Regions from separate parts of the Pseudomonas sp. A014 genome, predicted to be linked through region 1. Evidence: predicted binding sites of a transcription regulator. Region 1 holds the regulator's gene; each other region holds the start of a gene.
What was found. The regulator sigma-54, encoded in region 1, starts transcription at its own class of promoters, with help from an activator protein. The targets are predictions, from matches to a motif close to ANTGGCATNNANNTTGCTNT.
Positions count from the first base shown of each region.

Region 1 (4,773 bases):
CTGACGATGATCAGGCGCATGTTCAGTGCTCGTTCTGTGCGTCCAGGACTACCTGGTAGAGGGCTTCGCTGCTGTCGGCGGCACGCAGGCGATCACGGACTTCCTTGCGATCGAGCATGCTGGCGATCTGGCGCAGCAGTTCGAGGTGGGCATCGGTGGCCGCTTCCGGGACCAGCAGCACGAACAGCAGGTCCACGGGGGCGCCGTCGATGGCGTCGTAGTCGATGGGAGCGTCCAGATGCAGCAGGGCGCTGACGGGGGCAGTACAACCTTCCAGGCGGCAATGAGGAATGGCGATGCCATTACCGAAACCGGTGGAGCCCAGTTTTTCGCGAGCGATGAGCTTTTCGAAGACGTCTTGCATCGCAAGCTCAGGTACTTGCTCGGCAATCAGGTTGGCGACCTTTTCCAGGGCGCGCTTCTTGCTGCCGCCCGGCACGTTCACGAGGGAACGGCCGGGGGTCAGGATGGTTTCAAGTCGGATCATGGATGAGGGGGATCAGCGGGCAGCTGCACCTTGCAGCAGGCTTTGCTGTTTTTCCTTGTGTTTTTTCAGTTGGCGGTCGAGCTTGTCAGCCAGTGCGTCGATCGCGGCATACATGTCTTGGTGTTCAGCGTTGGCGACCACTTCGCCGCCGGGAATCTGGAGTGTCGCTTCAACCTTCTGCTGCAGCTTTTCGACTTTCATGATCACCGTTGCATTGGTGATCTTGTCGAAATGTCCTTCCACGCGGGCGAGCTTCTCGAGCACGTATTCGCGCAGTGGTTGGGTGACTTCTACATGCTGGCCACTGATGTTGACTTGCATACAGCTTCTCCTTTGTTGCCCGTGCATAAAGAGGCAGGTATTGCACCTGCCACTGAAACGCTGTGGCACATCCCGGCGCTACATCAATCGCTTGCGCTCGCTCGACGGGGCAATCCCCAGCGATTCGCGGTACTTGGCGACGGTGCGGCGGGCTACCTGGATGCCTTGTGCCTCCAGTAAACCAGCGATCTTGCTGTCACTCAATGGCTTTTTCTGATTTTCCGCGGCCACCAGTTTCTTGATGATCGCGCGGATCGCCGTAGACGAGCATTCGCCGCCTTCGGCGGTGCTCACATGGCTCGAGAAAAAGTATTTCAATTCGTAGATGCCACGGGGGGTGTGCATGTACTTCTGTGTGGTGACCCGCGAAATGGTCGATTCGTGCATGCCTACCGCTTCGGCGATGTCGTGCAGCACCAGCGGTTTCATGGCTTCGTCGCCATGATCGAGGAAGCCGCGCTGATGTTCGACGATTTGCGTGGCCACTTTCATCAGCGTCTCGTTGCGGCTTTGCAGGCTCTTGATGAACCAGCGCGCTTCCTGCAGCTGGTTGCGCATGAAGGTGTTGTCGGCGCTGGTGTCGGCGCGGCGGACGAAGCCTGCATACTGCGGATTGACTCGCAGGCGAGGCACGGCCTCCTGGTTCAATTCGACCAGCCAGCGGTCGCTGTCCTTGCGTACGATGACGTCCGGGATCACGTACTCCGGCTCGCTGGATTCGATCTGCGAACCTGGGCGCGGATTGAGGCTTTGCACCAGCTCGATGACCTGGCGCAGCTCGTCTTCCTTGAGCTTCATGCGACGCATCAGCTGGCTGTAGTCGCGGCTGCCGAGCAGGTCGATGTAGTCGGTAACCAGGCGCTGGGCCTCGGCCATCCACGGCACGCTCGCCGGCAGCTGGCGCAGTTGCAGCAGCAGGCATTCGCCCAGGTTGCGGGCGCCGACGCCGGCCGGCTCGAATTGCTGAATGCGGTGCAGCACCGCTTCGACTTCATCCAGCTCGATGTCCAGCTCGGGATCGAATCCGGCGCAGATTTCCTCGAGGCTGTCTTCCAGGTAGCCCTGGTCGTTGATGCTGTCGATGAGGGTGACCGCGATCAGGCGGTCGGTGTCGGACATCGGTGCCAGGTTGAGCTGCCACAGCAGGTGGCTCTGCAGGCTTTCGCCGGCAGAGGTGCGGGTGGTGAAGTCCCACTCGTCTTCATCGTTGCTGGGCAGGCTGCTGGCGCTGGTCTGGTAGATGTCTTCCCAGGCCGTGTCGACCGGCAATTCGTTGGGGATGCGCTCGTTCCACTCGCCTTCTTCGAGGTTTTCCGTGCTGACGGTAGTTTCCTGGAAGCTGTTGTCCTGGGCTTCGGCGGCAGGTTTGCTTTCGCCGTTTTCCGCCATTGGATCGCTGTTGTCGAAGTCGTCGCCGTCTTCCTGACGTTCGAGCATCGGATTGGACTCCAGCGCTTCCTGGATTTCCTGCTGGAGGTCCAGGGTGGAGAGCTGGAGCAGACGGATGGCCTGTTGCAACTGCGGGGTCATCGTCAGTTGCTGGCCCATTTTTAGGACGAGCGATGGTTTCATGGCTGGGGCTTAATACCTTGTTCGCCGGCGCGCATGCGCCATCCACTACAGGGCGCCGGAGCGCCAAATCTTAAGCAAGTTATATGCCTGAAATTGTAGCGTTTGCCTAGAGCACTGTAACACTTAAGCCCGTTTCACCAGGCATTTCCAATGCTCCAGGCAGCTCCCGGGCGTCAGAGTCGGAACTCGTGGCCCAGGTAGACTTCCTTGACCAACTGGTTGGCCAGGATGGTCTCGGCGTCGCCTTCGGCGATCAGTTGACCATCGTTGACGATATAGGCGGTCTCGCAGATGTCGAGGGTTTCGCGCACGTTGTGGTCGGTGATCAGTACGCCGATGCCCTTGGCCTTCAGATGGTGGATGATCTGTTTGATATCACCCACGGAAATCGGGTCGACGCCGGCGAAGGGTTCGTCCAGCAGGATGAATTTCGGCGCAGTCGCCAGGGCGCGGGCAATTTCGACGCGACGGCGTTCGCCACCGGACAGGCTCATGCCGAGGTTGTCGCGGATGTGGCTGATATGGAACTCCTGCAGCAGGCTTTCCAGCTCCTTGCGCCGTCCCTCGCGGTCCAGGTCCTTGCGTGTCTCGAGGATGGCCATGATGTTGTCGGCGACCGACAGCTTGCGGAAGATCGAGGCTTCCTGCGGCAGATAGCCGATGCCTGCCTGGGCCCGGCCATGCATGGGCTGATGGCTGACATCGTTGCTGTCGATGAGCACGCGGCCCTGGTCGGCCTGGACCAGCCCTACGATCATGTAGAAGCAGGTGGTCTTGCCGGCGCCGTTGGGGCCGAGCAGGCCGACGATCTGGCCGCTGTCGATCGACAGGCTGACGTCGCGGACGACCTGGCGGCCCTTGTAGCTCTTGGCCAGGTGCTGGGCTTTGAGGGTTGCCATTTACTCGGCCTTTTTCTTCGGTTGGATCACCATGTCGATACGCTGACGAGGTGCGGTCACGTTACCACCACGGCCAGCGGTCGCCACCTGGGTCTTGGTGTTGTAGACGATCTTCTCGCCTTCGGTGGTGTTGCCTTCGTTCTCGACCTTGGCGCGGTCGGTGAGGATGACGATATCCTTCTGCGCCTGGTACTGGATGGTGACGGCCCAGCCCTTCATCTTGTCGGGTTTTGCAGCGCTCTGCTGTTGCTCGAAGTAGGCCAGGTTGCCCACCGAGGTCACGACGTCGATGTCGCCCGAGGCGGCGCGAGTCATGGTCACGGTGTTGCCTTTGATCATCATCGAGCCCTGGGTGATGATCACATCGCCGGTGTAGGTGGCAACGCCCTGTTTGTCGTCCAGATGCGCGTTGTCCGCCTGGATGCGGATTGGCTGGTCACGGTCGTTCGGCAGGGCCAAGGCGCTCGCGCTTCCCAGTGCTGCGCTCAGGCTGAGCAAAAGGGGGAGGGTTTTAACGAGCCTCATACTGTCCTCTTACGTTGGACAGCAGGTCCATCCTGCCGTCTTCCAAATATGCTTTCATTCCTACACCCGTAGTCGTGCCACCGGCGCCGTCGATTCTAACGGCTTGGGCGGTCTGCGCATATTGCTTCTGCGGGAACACCGTCATGCGGCTACTGGTGATCAGGGTGTCGCGTTGTTTTTCGTCGGTGCGGGCGATCCGCACGTTGTCGATCAGTTCGACCTCGGTACCGTCCGGGTTGACCTCGGCGCGCACGCTCTGCACGTGCCATGGGAAAGCTGTCCCACGGTAGATGTGCATGTCTGGCGTGGTCACCAGGGTGACTTCGCTGGCCTTCAGGTGCTCGACCTTGTCCGCGGTCATCTCGTATTGCAGCCTGCCGTCGGGCAGGTACTGTACGCTGTGGGCGTTGATCGCATAGTAGTCGATGGCGCTTTCGTCGACCTGGGCCGTGGGCTTGTCGAGGAAGCTCTCGGGGCTGATGTTCCAGTAGCCGACCGCCACCAGCAGCGCAGCGATGGCTGCCAGCAGCACGGCATTTCGAAGTTTCTTGCTGAGCATGGCGTGGCCTACAGGTAATGGGCGTTGGCAGCGTCCAGGGTACCCTGGGCCTGCATGATCAGTTCACAGAACTCGCGGGCTGCGCCTTCGCCGCCGCGTGCCTGGGTGACGCCGTGGGCGTGCTCGCGGACGAAGGTCGCGGCATTGGCCACGGCCATGCCCAGGCCCACCCGGCGGATTACCGGGAGGTCGGGAAGGTCGTCGCCCAGGTAGGCGACCTGCTCGTAGCTCAGGCCCAGCTCGGCGAGCAGGCCGTCCAGCACCACCAGCTTGTCTTCGCGGCCCTGGAACAGGTGTGGAATGCCCAGGTTCTTTGCCCTGCGCTCGACCACGGGGGTCTTGCGTCCACTGATGATCGCGGTGGTTACGCCCGAGGCCATGAGCATCTTGATGCCGTGGCCATCGAGGGT
Region 1 covers NZ_CP199001.1:1,087,782-1,092,554, forward strand. Annotated here, with positions in the region: gene rapZ (RNase adapter RapZ) at 1-20, opposite strand, end outside; gene ptsN (PTS IIA-like nitrogen regulatory protein PtsN) at 23-487, opposite strand; gene hpf (ribosome hibernation-promoting factor, HPF/YfiA family) at 500-808, opposite strand; gene ACTYOL_RS05240 (RNA polymerase factor sigma-54) at 887-2,380, opposite strand; gene lptB (LPS export ABC transporter ATP-binding protein) at 2,554-3,279, opposite strand; gene lptA (lipopolysaccharide transport periplasmic protein LptA) at 3,280-3,804, opposite strand; gene lptC (LPS export ABC transporter periplasmic protein LptC) at 3,791-4,363, opposite strand; gene ACTYOL_RS05260 (KdsC family phosphatase) at 4,372-4,773, opposite strand, start outside.

Region 2 (4,773 bases), 800 kb from region 1:
TCGCCGAGGTGTGCTCGCGCACGTCGGCCAGGCCCAGGCCGCGGGCTTCTTCCGCAAGCAGCCCTTCCAGGCCTTTGGGGCAGGTGAGATAGAGTTCGAGTGAGTCCGACATGTAGATTCCAGAGCCTCTGGGCTGTGTGCTGGCAACGCGACGCATCGCTGTTGCCTGAGTTTGCCGGATACCCTTCCAGCAGGTATCCGGGTGGCGTGCCGATCATTCGGCAAACCGGGCCACCCGATCGACATCCAGCGCCGGCTGGCGCAAGGTGGTTGGATCGTCGGGCAGTGTGAAAATTTCGTCTAACGAAGGCATCGATGTGACCCTTCGTCGCATTACCAGATGTTGCGTCAGTTCGATGGCGCCAATGGCCAAATGATTTCAATCATCGGCAAACCCTCATCATAGCGGGACAAAACCTAAACAAGGTTGAGTCGCATTTATTTACTTATCCCCTCACCCCTGGAAAGGTTACGTCCTTATGACAAATTGATCATTCACACTGTGACCCGCATTGGTTAGAACTGACCTCAGGCCGCTTCGCAACGAGGCGGCACTTTCAGCTCGCCACGCCGGCAGCGAGCGCAAAACCGGCAGAAAGATTCTGCCCGGCCTCGGAGAGGCCGACGGGACATTACAGTCAACAAGTGAGGGCAACACCCTATGAGAAGACTTAAGCGTGATCCGTTGGAAAGAGCATATTCACGTGGCTACCAATACGGGGTAACCGGCAAATCCCGCGAACTTTGCCCCTTCAATCTGCCATCCGTTCGCCAGGCATGGATCAACGGTTGGCGTGAAGGTCGCGGCGACAACTGGGACGGCATGACCGGCACCGCTGGCATCCAGAGACTCAACGAAAATCACGCCGTTGGCTGAACGAGGACACTGAATTCGAGTCACCATGCACGCCCCATCCGGGCGGCGGGCTGCGGCCCAGGGGCCCCTTGAAGGGGCCCTTTTTATTGGGCCGCGTCTTTGTTAGCGGGGCAGCGCCGCAATTGCATCCACCGCTTCGCGAATCAGTGCAGGGCCCTTATAGATGAAGCCTGAATAGATCTGCACCAGGCTCGCACCGGCTGCGATTTTCTCGGCGGCATGGCGACCTTCGGTGATCCCGCCCGCAGCGATGATCGGCAACTTGCCGCCCAGCTCAGCAGCCAGCACCTTGACGATGTGAGTGCTCTTCTCCAGCACCGGCGCGCCGGACAACCCACCCGCCTCGCCCCCGAACGGCAGCCCTTCGACCCCTTCGCGACCCAAAGTGGTATTGGTCGCGATTACCGCATCCATGCCCGACTCGACCAGGGCTGCCGCCACCAGCGCGGTTTCCTCATCGCTCATGTCCGGTGCGATCTTGATCGCCAGCGGCACGCGTTTGCCGTGCTCGCTCGCCAGCTGTTCACGACGCTCGGCCAGCGCGTCGAGCAGTTGCTTGAGCGAATCACCGAATTGCAGGCTGCGCAGCCCGGGAGTGTTGGGCGAGCTGACGTTGACCGTGATGTAGCTGGCCTGGGTGTAGACTTTTTCGAGGCAGATCAGGTAGTCGTCCTGGGCACGCTCGACTGGCGTGTCGAAATTCTTGCCGATGTTGATGCCCAGCACGCCGTCATAACGCGCCGCGCGCACCCGTTCCAGCAGGTGATCCACACCCAGGTTGTTGAAGCCCATGCGGTTGATGATCGCAGTCGCTTCCGGCAGGCGGAACAACCGTGGCTTCGGATTGCCAGGCTGGGGTCGTGGGGTGACAGTGCCGATCTCGACGAAGCCGAAGCCGAGCTGGGCGAAGCCATCGATCGCCGCGCCGTTCTTGTCCAGGCCTGCGGCAAGGCCCACGGGGTTGGCGAAGTTCAAGCCCATGACGGTCACCGGCACCGAGGCCGGGCGCTTGCACAGCAGGCCATTGAGGCCAAGGCGGCCACCGGCGCCGATGAGGTCGAGCGACAGGTCGTGGGAGGTTTCCGGGGAAAGCTTGAACAGCAGCTGGCGGGCCAGGGTATACATGGGCAGGCAGGACTCGGGGGTGAGTGAGGGATGCGATTATAGCCAGCGCGCCGTCCGCGCGACAGGGCCTTGGCACATGGGTTGCTTCGAAGCGCTGGCAACCCGATCGGTACGGGTGAGGATATTTCGTGAACACAGCCCCTCCGACAACACCCTTGGCCTGGGTCAACGGCAGCGATGCCCCCGAGAAACCCAGCCTGAACATCGGTTTCATGGCCCTGACCGACTGCGCCTCGGTGGTGGTCGCGGCCACGCAGGGCTTCGCCCAGCTCCAGGGTCTGACCCTCAATCTGCAGCGTCAGGCCTCCTGGGCCGGGACCCGAGACAAACTCGCCAGCGGCGAACTGGATGCTGCCCACTGCCTGTACGGGCTGGTCTACGCCATGCACCTGGGCATGGGCGGTGCCGTGGCCAATGATATGGCGGTGCTCATGGGCCTGAATCAGAATGCCCAGGCCATCAACCTTTCCCCGGAACTGCAGCGCAAGGGCGTGACCAGCCCTGAAGCACTGGCACGGCTGGTGCACCAGCGTGGCGCACGCCTGACCTTCGCCCAGACGTTTCCCACCGGCACCCACGCCATGTGGCTGTACTACTGGCTGGCCAGCCAGGGCATCCACCCGTTGCACGATGTCGACAGCGTGGTGGTGCCACCGGCACAGATGGTCGCGCACCTGCAGGCCGGGCGCATTGATGGCTTCTGTGCCGGCGAGCCCTGGTCGGCAGACGCCGTGGGGCAGAACCAGGGTTTCACCCTGGCAACCAGTCAATCGATCTGGCCGGACCATCCAGAAAAGGTTCTGGCCAGCACCCGCGCTTTCGTCGAGCACTACCCCAACAGCGCCCGCGCACTGATCAAGGCGATACTCGCCGCCAGCCGTTTCATCGAGCAAAGCGCGGAAAATCGCCGAGGCACGGCGCAACTGCTCAGCGGCAGGGCCTACCTGGATACGCCAGCCAGCAACATCGAACCGCGCCTGCTCGGCGACTACCACGACGGGCTGGGCAACCGCTGGCAGGATCGTCACGCCCTGCGCGTGCATGACCAAGGTCGGGCGAACCTGCCCTATCTGTCCGACGGCATGTGGTTCATGACCCAGTTCCGACGCTGGGGCCTGCTGCGCGAGGATCCGGACTACCTGGCGGTGGCCACGCGTGTGCAACAACTGGCGCTGTACCGTGAAGCAGCCCAGGCCGTGGGCGTACCCTGCGCCGATGCGCCGATGCGCAGCAGCCTGCTGATCGACGGCATCCGCTGGGACGGCAGCGACCCCCATGCCTATGCCCGCAGTTTCCGCCTGCACGCCCTGGATGACGCCCCGCACATGCGGGTTGGTTCGTGAAGGTGGCCACCATGCTGCGTATTCTGCTGATCGATGATACCGAGAAGAAGGTCGGTCGCCTCAAGGCCGCCCTGATCGAAACTGGCTTCGATGTGATCGAGGCGCCGGGGCTGACCATCGACCTGCCTACCTGCGTCGAAACGGTGCGTCCGGATGTCGTGCTGATCGATACCGAGTCACCGGGTCGAGATGTGATGGAACAGGTGGTGCTGGTCAGTCGCGACCAGCCACGGCCCATCGTGCTGTTCACCGACGAGCATGATCCGGGGGTGATGCGCCAGGCGATCCAGGCCGGCGTCAGCGCCTACATCGTCGAAGGCATCCATGCAGCGCGCCTGCAGCCGATCCTCGACGTGGCCATGGCCCGCTTCGAGAGCGACCAGGCGCTCAAGGCGCAGCTGCTGGCTCGCGACCAGCAATTGGCCGAACGCAAGCGCATCGAACAGGCCAAGGGCCTGCTGATGAAGATGAAGGACTGCAATGAAGAGCAGGCCTACACCCTGATGCGTCGCCAGGCCATGAGCCGTCAGCAGAAGCTGATTCAGGTGGCCGAGCAGATCATCGCCATGTCCGAGATGCTTGGCTGAGTCGATGTTGGCCCGGCTCTTGCTCAGCCAATAGCTCAGGTAGCCAACGGCGGTTGCCACATCATCCCGACAAAGACGTCGCTCTCCCCTCCACGCTGATGGACCGGGTAGCGACGTCTTTTTCATTTGCGCCCTGCGCAGGCAGGGCATGACAACCGTTGCAAGCCGCGCGAGGTGTTCAATGAATACGAGCTTCTGGAAATCCGGGCATGTGCCTACGCTGTTTGCTGCCTTCCTCTACTTCGACCTGAGCTTCATGGTCTGGTACCTGCTCGGTCCCTTGGCGGTGCAGATCTCCGCCGACCTGCAGCTGACTGCCCAGCAACGGGGCCTGATGGTCGCAACACCGATCCTGGCCGGTGCCATATTGCGCTTTATCATGGGCATGCTGGTCGACCGACTGTCTCCCAAGACTGCCGGGCTGATCGGCCAGGTCGTGGTAATCGTCGCCCTGGCCTGCGCCTGGTTCATGGGCATCCACAGTTACGAACAGGCGCTGCTGCTGGGCGTGTTCCTCGGCGTTGCAGGTGCCTCGTTCGCCGTGTCGCTGCCGTTGGCGTCGCAGTGGTATCCACCTCAGCACCAGGGCAAGGCCATGGGCATCGCCGGTGCGGGTAATTCCGGAACGGTGTTCGCGGCCCTGCTCGCGCCGGTGCTGGCCGCAGGTTTCGGCTGGAACAACGTGTTCGGTTTCGCCGTCATCCCGCTGGTGATCACTCTCGTGGCCTTTGCCCTGCTGGCACGCAACGCCCCACAGCGCCCCAAGCCCAAGGCGATGGCAGACTATTTCAAGGCACTGGGCGACCGAGACAGCTGGTGGTTCATGTTCTTCTACAGCGTC
Region 2 covers NZ_CP199001.1:1,889,578-1,894,350, reverse strand. Annotated here, with positions in the region: gene rlmKL (bifunctional 23S rRNA (guanine(2069)-N(7))-methyltransferase RlmK/23S rRNA (guanine(2445)-N(2))-methyltransferase RlmL) at 1-112, opposite strand, end outside; gene rmf (ribosome modulation factor) at 662-877, shown strand; gene ACTYOL_RS08855 (quinone-dependent dihydroorotate dehydrogenase) at 980-2,002, opposite strand; gene ACTYOL_RS08850 (CmpA/NrtA family ABC transporter substrate-binding protein) at 2,131-3,345, shown strand; gene ACTYOL_RS08845 (ANTAR domain-containing response regulator) at 3,357-3,932, shown strand; gene ACTYOL_RS08840 (nitrate/nitrite transporter) at 4,114-4,773, shown strand, end outside.
Region 2: ACTYOL_RS08850 (CmpA/NrtA family ABC transporter substrate-binding protein) is a predicted target of sigma-54. The motif match lies at 2,071-2,090, and genes of this name have one in related genera.

Region 3 (4,773 bases), 1.5 Mb from region 1:
GACCGTCTTCGGGCAACTCGCGGGCCAGCAACTGCGCTGCGCCACGGATGCCGCCGAGCGGGTTCTTGATCTCGTGGGCGAGGCCGCGCACCAGCATCTTGGTGGTTTCCTGCTTGCTCAGTTGCGCCTCTTCCTTGGTGATGCGCAGCAGGCGGTCGCGCGGGTGGACTTCGAGCAGCAGCAGGGTGTTGCCCTGGTGCAGGATCGGCGTCACGGCGTAGTCGACGGTGATGCTCTGGCCGGTCAACGAGGTCAGTTGGGCTTCGCGCTTGGTGAACGGGTGCGCCTGTTCCACGGCCTGGCGCAGGGAATTGAGCGCCTCGGTCGATTCGGTGAACAGCTCACTGATGAACTGGCCATGGCTGCGCTGGCCGCTGACGGCCAGGAGCATTTCCGCTGCCGGGTTCATGTACTCAAGGCGCAGGTCGCTGTTGAGCAGCAAGGTGGCAGTGGTCAGGTTGTCCAGGAGCAGACGGTGCTGTGCATCGCTGATGGTCATGGTGCGTGGTTGACCTCTTTTGGCGCTGTTCTGGCACATGGCGCCCCTGGCTCGACCAGGGGCGGGCACGCTGGTAATCCGCTGATAGCCTGAAAATGCAAGAAACAAACCAAGGCTCCGAAAAGAAGCGGAATTGCCCGATAAAGCGCTGGATATGCGCAAAATCGGCTCAGAAAAGCCTGGTTTACCGATTCTCCTGACCTAATTTGGGGTGCATTGCGGGGCGTTCAGCGGTTTTGTGCACCAATATAGAGCATAGAGCGTCAGGGGCGTTGGCACAGGTTGGCGGTAGCCCTGATCAGGAACAGGCGACGCGGGGCATCGGTAGTTCTCGATGCAATTGCTTCAGCCAGGGCTTCACTGCAGCGCTGCGGACGTTGCTGGTCGAACTCGGCCAGTGCATCGAGCAATCGGTCCTGGAGCTGATCCAGTATGGGGCGGATCTCGCTGGCGAGGTCCTGGCGCGGAATATCAGGCGCTTGATGTTGCAGGTGCCACTGGTTGAGCAGGTGGTACTGCCTGAGCTTGTTGGCTTCTATCTGATCGGCAAAGAACTGTTCGGCACGGTCGGCGCTCAATCGATGTGCACTGGCTGCCTGGCCGACCTTGGCCAGTACCTGTTGCTCACGTGGGCTGTCTTGAACCGGTTGGTGGCGATCCCATTTATGCAGTGCGACAGCCTGGGCGATTTCCAGTCGCTGTTCGATGCTGTCGAGCAGGGGATCGAAGGGGGAGCGGGGCTCGTTGGCATTCACGCAAGCGGACAGCCCTGCGATGCAGGAGAAGGTGATAAATGAACGACGCATGGGAGTCTCCATGGGGTTGGAGCCTCTGAGTCTCGCAGCAATTTTACTAACCTTCTAGTAGGAAGGTTCTGTAAATTCTGGATGTGAAAACGCAAACGGCCTCCCGAAGGAGGCCGTTCTCTAGACGGTCACGGCGCAGGCGCCGCGCACATCAAACGCTGTAGTACAGGTCGTATTCCAGCGGGTGAACGAAGGTACGGACCTTGATCTCTTCTTCGGACTTCAGCTCGATGTAGGCGTCGATGAAGTCGTCGGAGAACACGCCGCCCTTGGTCAGGAACGCACGGCCCTTGTCCAGCTCTTCCAGGGCTTCTTTCAGGCTACCGCAAACCTGTGGGATCTCTTTGGCCTCTTCAGGCGGCAGGTCGTACAGGTTCTTGTCGGCGGCATCGCCTGGGTGGATCTTGTTCTGGATACCGTCCAGGCCGGCCATCAGCAGTGCAGCGAAGCACAGGTACGGGTTGGCAGCCGGGTCCGGGAAGCGCGCTTCGATGCGGCGGGCTTTCGGGCTGGAAACGTAAGGGATACGGATCGAGGCCGAGCGGTTGCGGGCCGAGTAGGCCAGCATGACTGGGGCTTCGAAGCCTGGTACCAGACGCTTGTAGGAGTTGGTAGCCGGGTTGGTGAAGCCGTTCAGGGCCTTACCGTGCTTGATGATACCGCCGATGAAGTACAGGGCGGTGTCGGACAGGCCGGCATAGCCTTCGCCGGAGAAGGTGTTCTTGCCGTCCTTGGAGATCGACATGTGAACGTGCATGCCCGAGCCGTTGTCGCCGTACAGTGGCTTCGGCATGAAGGTTGCGGTCTTGCCATAGGCGTCGGCAACGTTGTGCACGCAGTACTTCAGGGTCTGGACTTCGTCAGCCTTGGTGACCAGGGTGTTGAACTTCACACCGATCTCGTTCTGGCCGGCAGTCGCCACTTCGTGGTGGTGAACTTCGATGACCAGGCCCATTTCTTCCATGGCGTTGCACATGGCGGTACGGATTTCGTGGTCGTGGTCGCACGGCGGAACCGGGAAGTAGCCGCCTTTGACGGCAGGGCGGTGGCCCTTGTTGCCGCCTTCGACGTCCTGGTCGGTCATCCAGGAGCCTTGTTCGGAGTAGATCTTGAACATCGAGCCGGAGATGTCCGACTTGAACTTGACCTGGTCGAAGATGAAGAACTCAGGCTCTGGGCCGACGAACACGGTGTCGCCGATGCCGGTGGTCTTCAGGAACTCTTCGGCACGCTTGGCGATGGCGCGTGGGTCGCGGTCGTAGCCTTGCATGGTGGACGGCTCGATCACGTCGCAGACCAGGATCAGGGTCGGCTCTTCGGTGAACGGGTCGAGCACGGCGGACGAGTCGTCCGGCAGCAGGATCATGTCGGAAGCTTCGATGCCTTTCCAGCCCTCGATGGAGGAGCCGTCGAACATCTTGCCAGCTTCGAAGAAGTCTTCATCCAGCGCATCGCGAGCCGGCATGGTGACGTGGTGCTGTTTGCCTTTGGTGTCCGTGAAACGCAGATCAATCCACTTGACGTCATGATCTTTGATGAGTTGAACCGACTTCGACATGTTGTCCTCCGGATGGTCTAGGGTGCGCTTGGCCGCTGCCCTGGAAAAAGGGTGTCGCCGGGCGCGGATAGTCGGCCAAGCTTACCTGCATCACAAGGGAGCAAATTGCATGCCAGTGCCCGAAAATGGCGAGGGCACCGTGAAAGTGGGCGTTTGCGGGCGTTTGGCGAGGGAAGTGAGTGGGGCAGTGCACTCATAAAAGGCATTTACTCGCGTTAATGCGTCATTTTGGTGCGCTTATTTGGATGTGATGCGTTTTTTGAGGGCCTCTTCGCGGGCAAGCCGGCTCCCACGGGTTACCGGTTGGCGCAGATCCTGTGGGAGCGGGTTTACCCGCGAAAGGGCCTTTGCAGGCTCCATCAATCCCGCCTGGAAAGCCCTCGAACAAACCTCTGATCAAAAGTTGCTCAAACCTCGAGCCATTTCCGCTATAATTCGCGCCCCTCATTTTCGGCAGGCCCCGGGCGCGCTGTTAACCCAATGAAACTTATCGTCAAAGTCTTCCCAGAGATCACCATCAAGAGCCGGCCGGTGCGCAAGCGCTTCATCCGCCAGCTCGGCAAGAACATCCGCAACGTGCTCAAGGATCTGGATCCGGAGCTCGTGGTCGATGGTGTCTGGGATAATCTCGAGGTGGTCACCCGCATCGACGACGAGAAAGTCCAGCGCGAGATGATCGAACGCCTGACCTGCACCCCAGGGATCACCCACTTCCTGCAGGTGCAGGAGTATCCGCTGGGCGACTTCGACGACATCGTCGACAAATGCAGGCAGCACTTCGGTCACCTGCTGGCCGGCAAGCGCTTCGCCGTACGCTGCAAGCGCGGCGGCCACCACGACTTCACCTCGATGGACGTCGACCGCTACGTCGGCAGCCAGCTGCGCCAGCAGTGCGGCGCCGCCGGCATCGACCTGAAGACCCCCGAAGTGATGGTGCGCATCGAAATCCGCGACCAGCGCCTGTACGTCATCCACAACCAGCACAACGGCATCGGCGGCTACCCGCTGGGTGCGCTGGAGCAGACGCTGGTGCTGATGTCCGGTGGCTTCGACTCCACCGTGGCGGCCTACCAGATGATGCGCCGCGGCCTGATGACCCACTTCTGCTTCTTCAACCTCGGTGGCCGTGCCCACGAGCTGGGCGTGATGGAAGTTGCGCACTACCTGTGGAAGAAATACGGCAGCAGCCAGCGCGTGCTGTTCATCAGCGTGCCGTTCGAGGAAGTGGTCGGCGAGATTCTCGGCAAGGTCGACAACAGCTATATGGGCGTGACGCTCAAGCGCATGATGCTGCGTGCCGCGGCGCGCATGGCCGATCGCCTGGAAATCGACGCCTTGGTCACCGGCGAGGCGATCTCGCAGGTTTCCAGCCAGACCCTGCCCAACCTTGCGATCATCGACTCGGCCACCGACAAGCTGGTGCTGCGTCCGCTGCTGGCCAGCCACAAGCAGGACATCATCAATACCGCCTACCAGATCGGCACCGCCGATTTCGCCAAGCACATGCCCGAATACTGCGGTGTGATCTCGGTGAACCCGACCACCCATGCCAAGCGCCACCGCATGGAGCATGAAGAGAAGCAGTTCGACATGGCGGTGCTCGAGCGCGCCCTGGAACGCGCCAAGCTGATCTCCATCGACCACGTGATCGACGAGTTGGGCAAGGATATCGATATCGAGGAAGTGGCCGAGGCGCTGCCAGGTCAGATCGTCATCGACATCCGTCACCCTGACGCCCAGGAAGACGAACCGCTGCAGATCGACGGCGTCGAGGTCCAGGCACTGCCGTTCTACGCGATCAACAGCAAGTTCAAGCAGCTCGATGCCAACCGGCAGTACCTGCTTTATTGCGACAAGGGTGTGATGAGCCGTCTGCACGCACACCACCTGCTCAGTGAGGGACATGCCAA
Region 3 covers NZ_CP199001.1:5,567,558-5,572,330, reverse strand. Annotated here, with positions in the region: gene glnL (nitrogen regulation protein NR(II)) at 1-499, opposite strand, end outside; gene ACTYOL_RS25770 (chorismate mutase) at 763-1,305, opposite strand; gene glnA (glutamate--ammonia ligase) at 1,457-2,863, opposite strand; gene thiI (tRNA uracil 4-sulfurtransferase ThiI) at 3,344-4,773, shown strand, end outside.
Region 3: glnA (glutamate--ammonia ligase) is a predicted target of sigma-54. The motif match lies at 2,961-2,980, and genes of this name have one in related genera.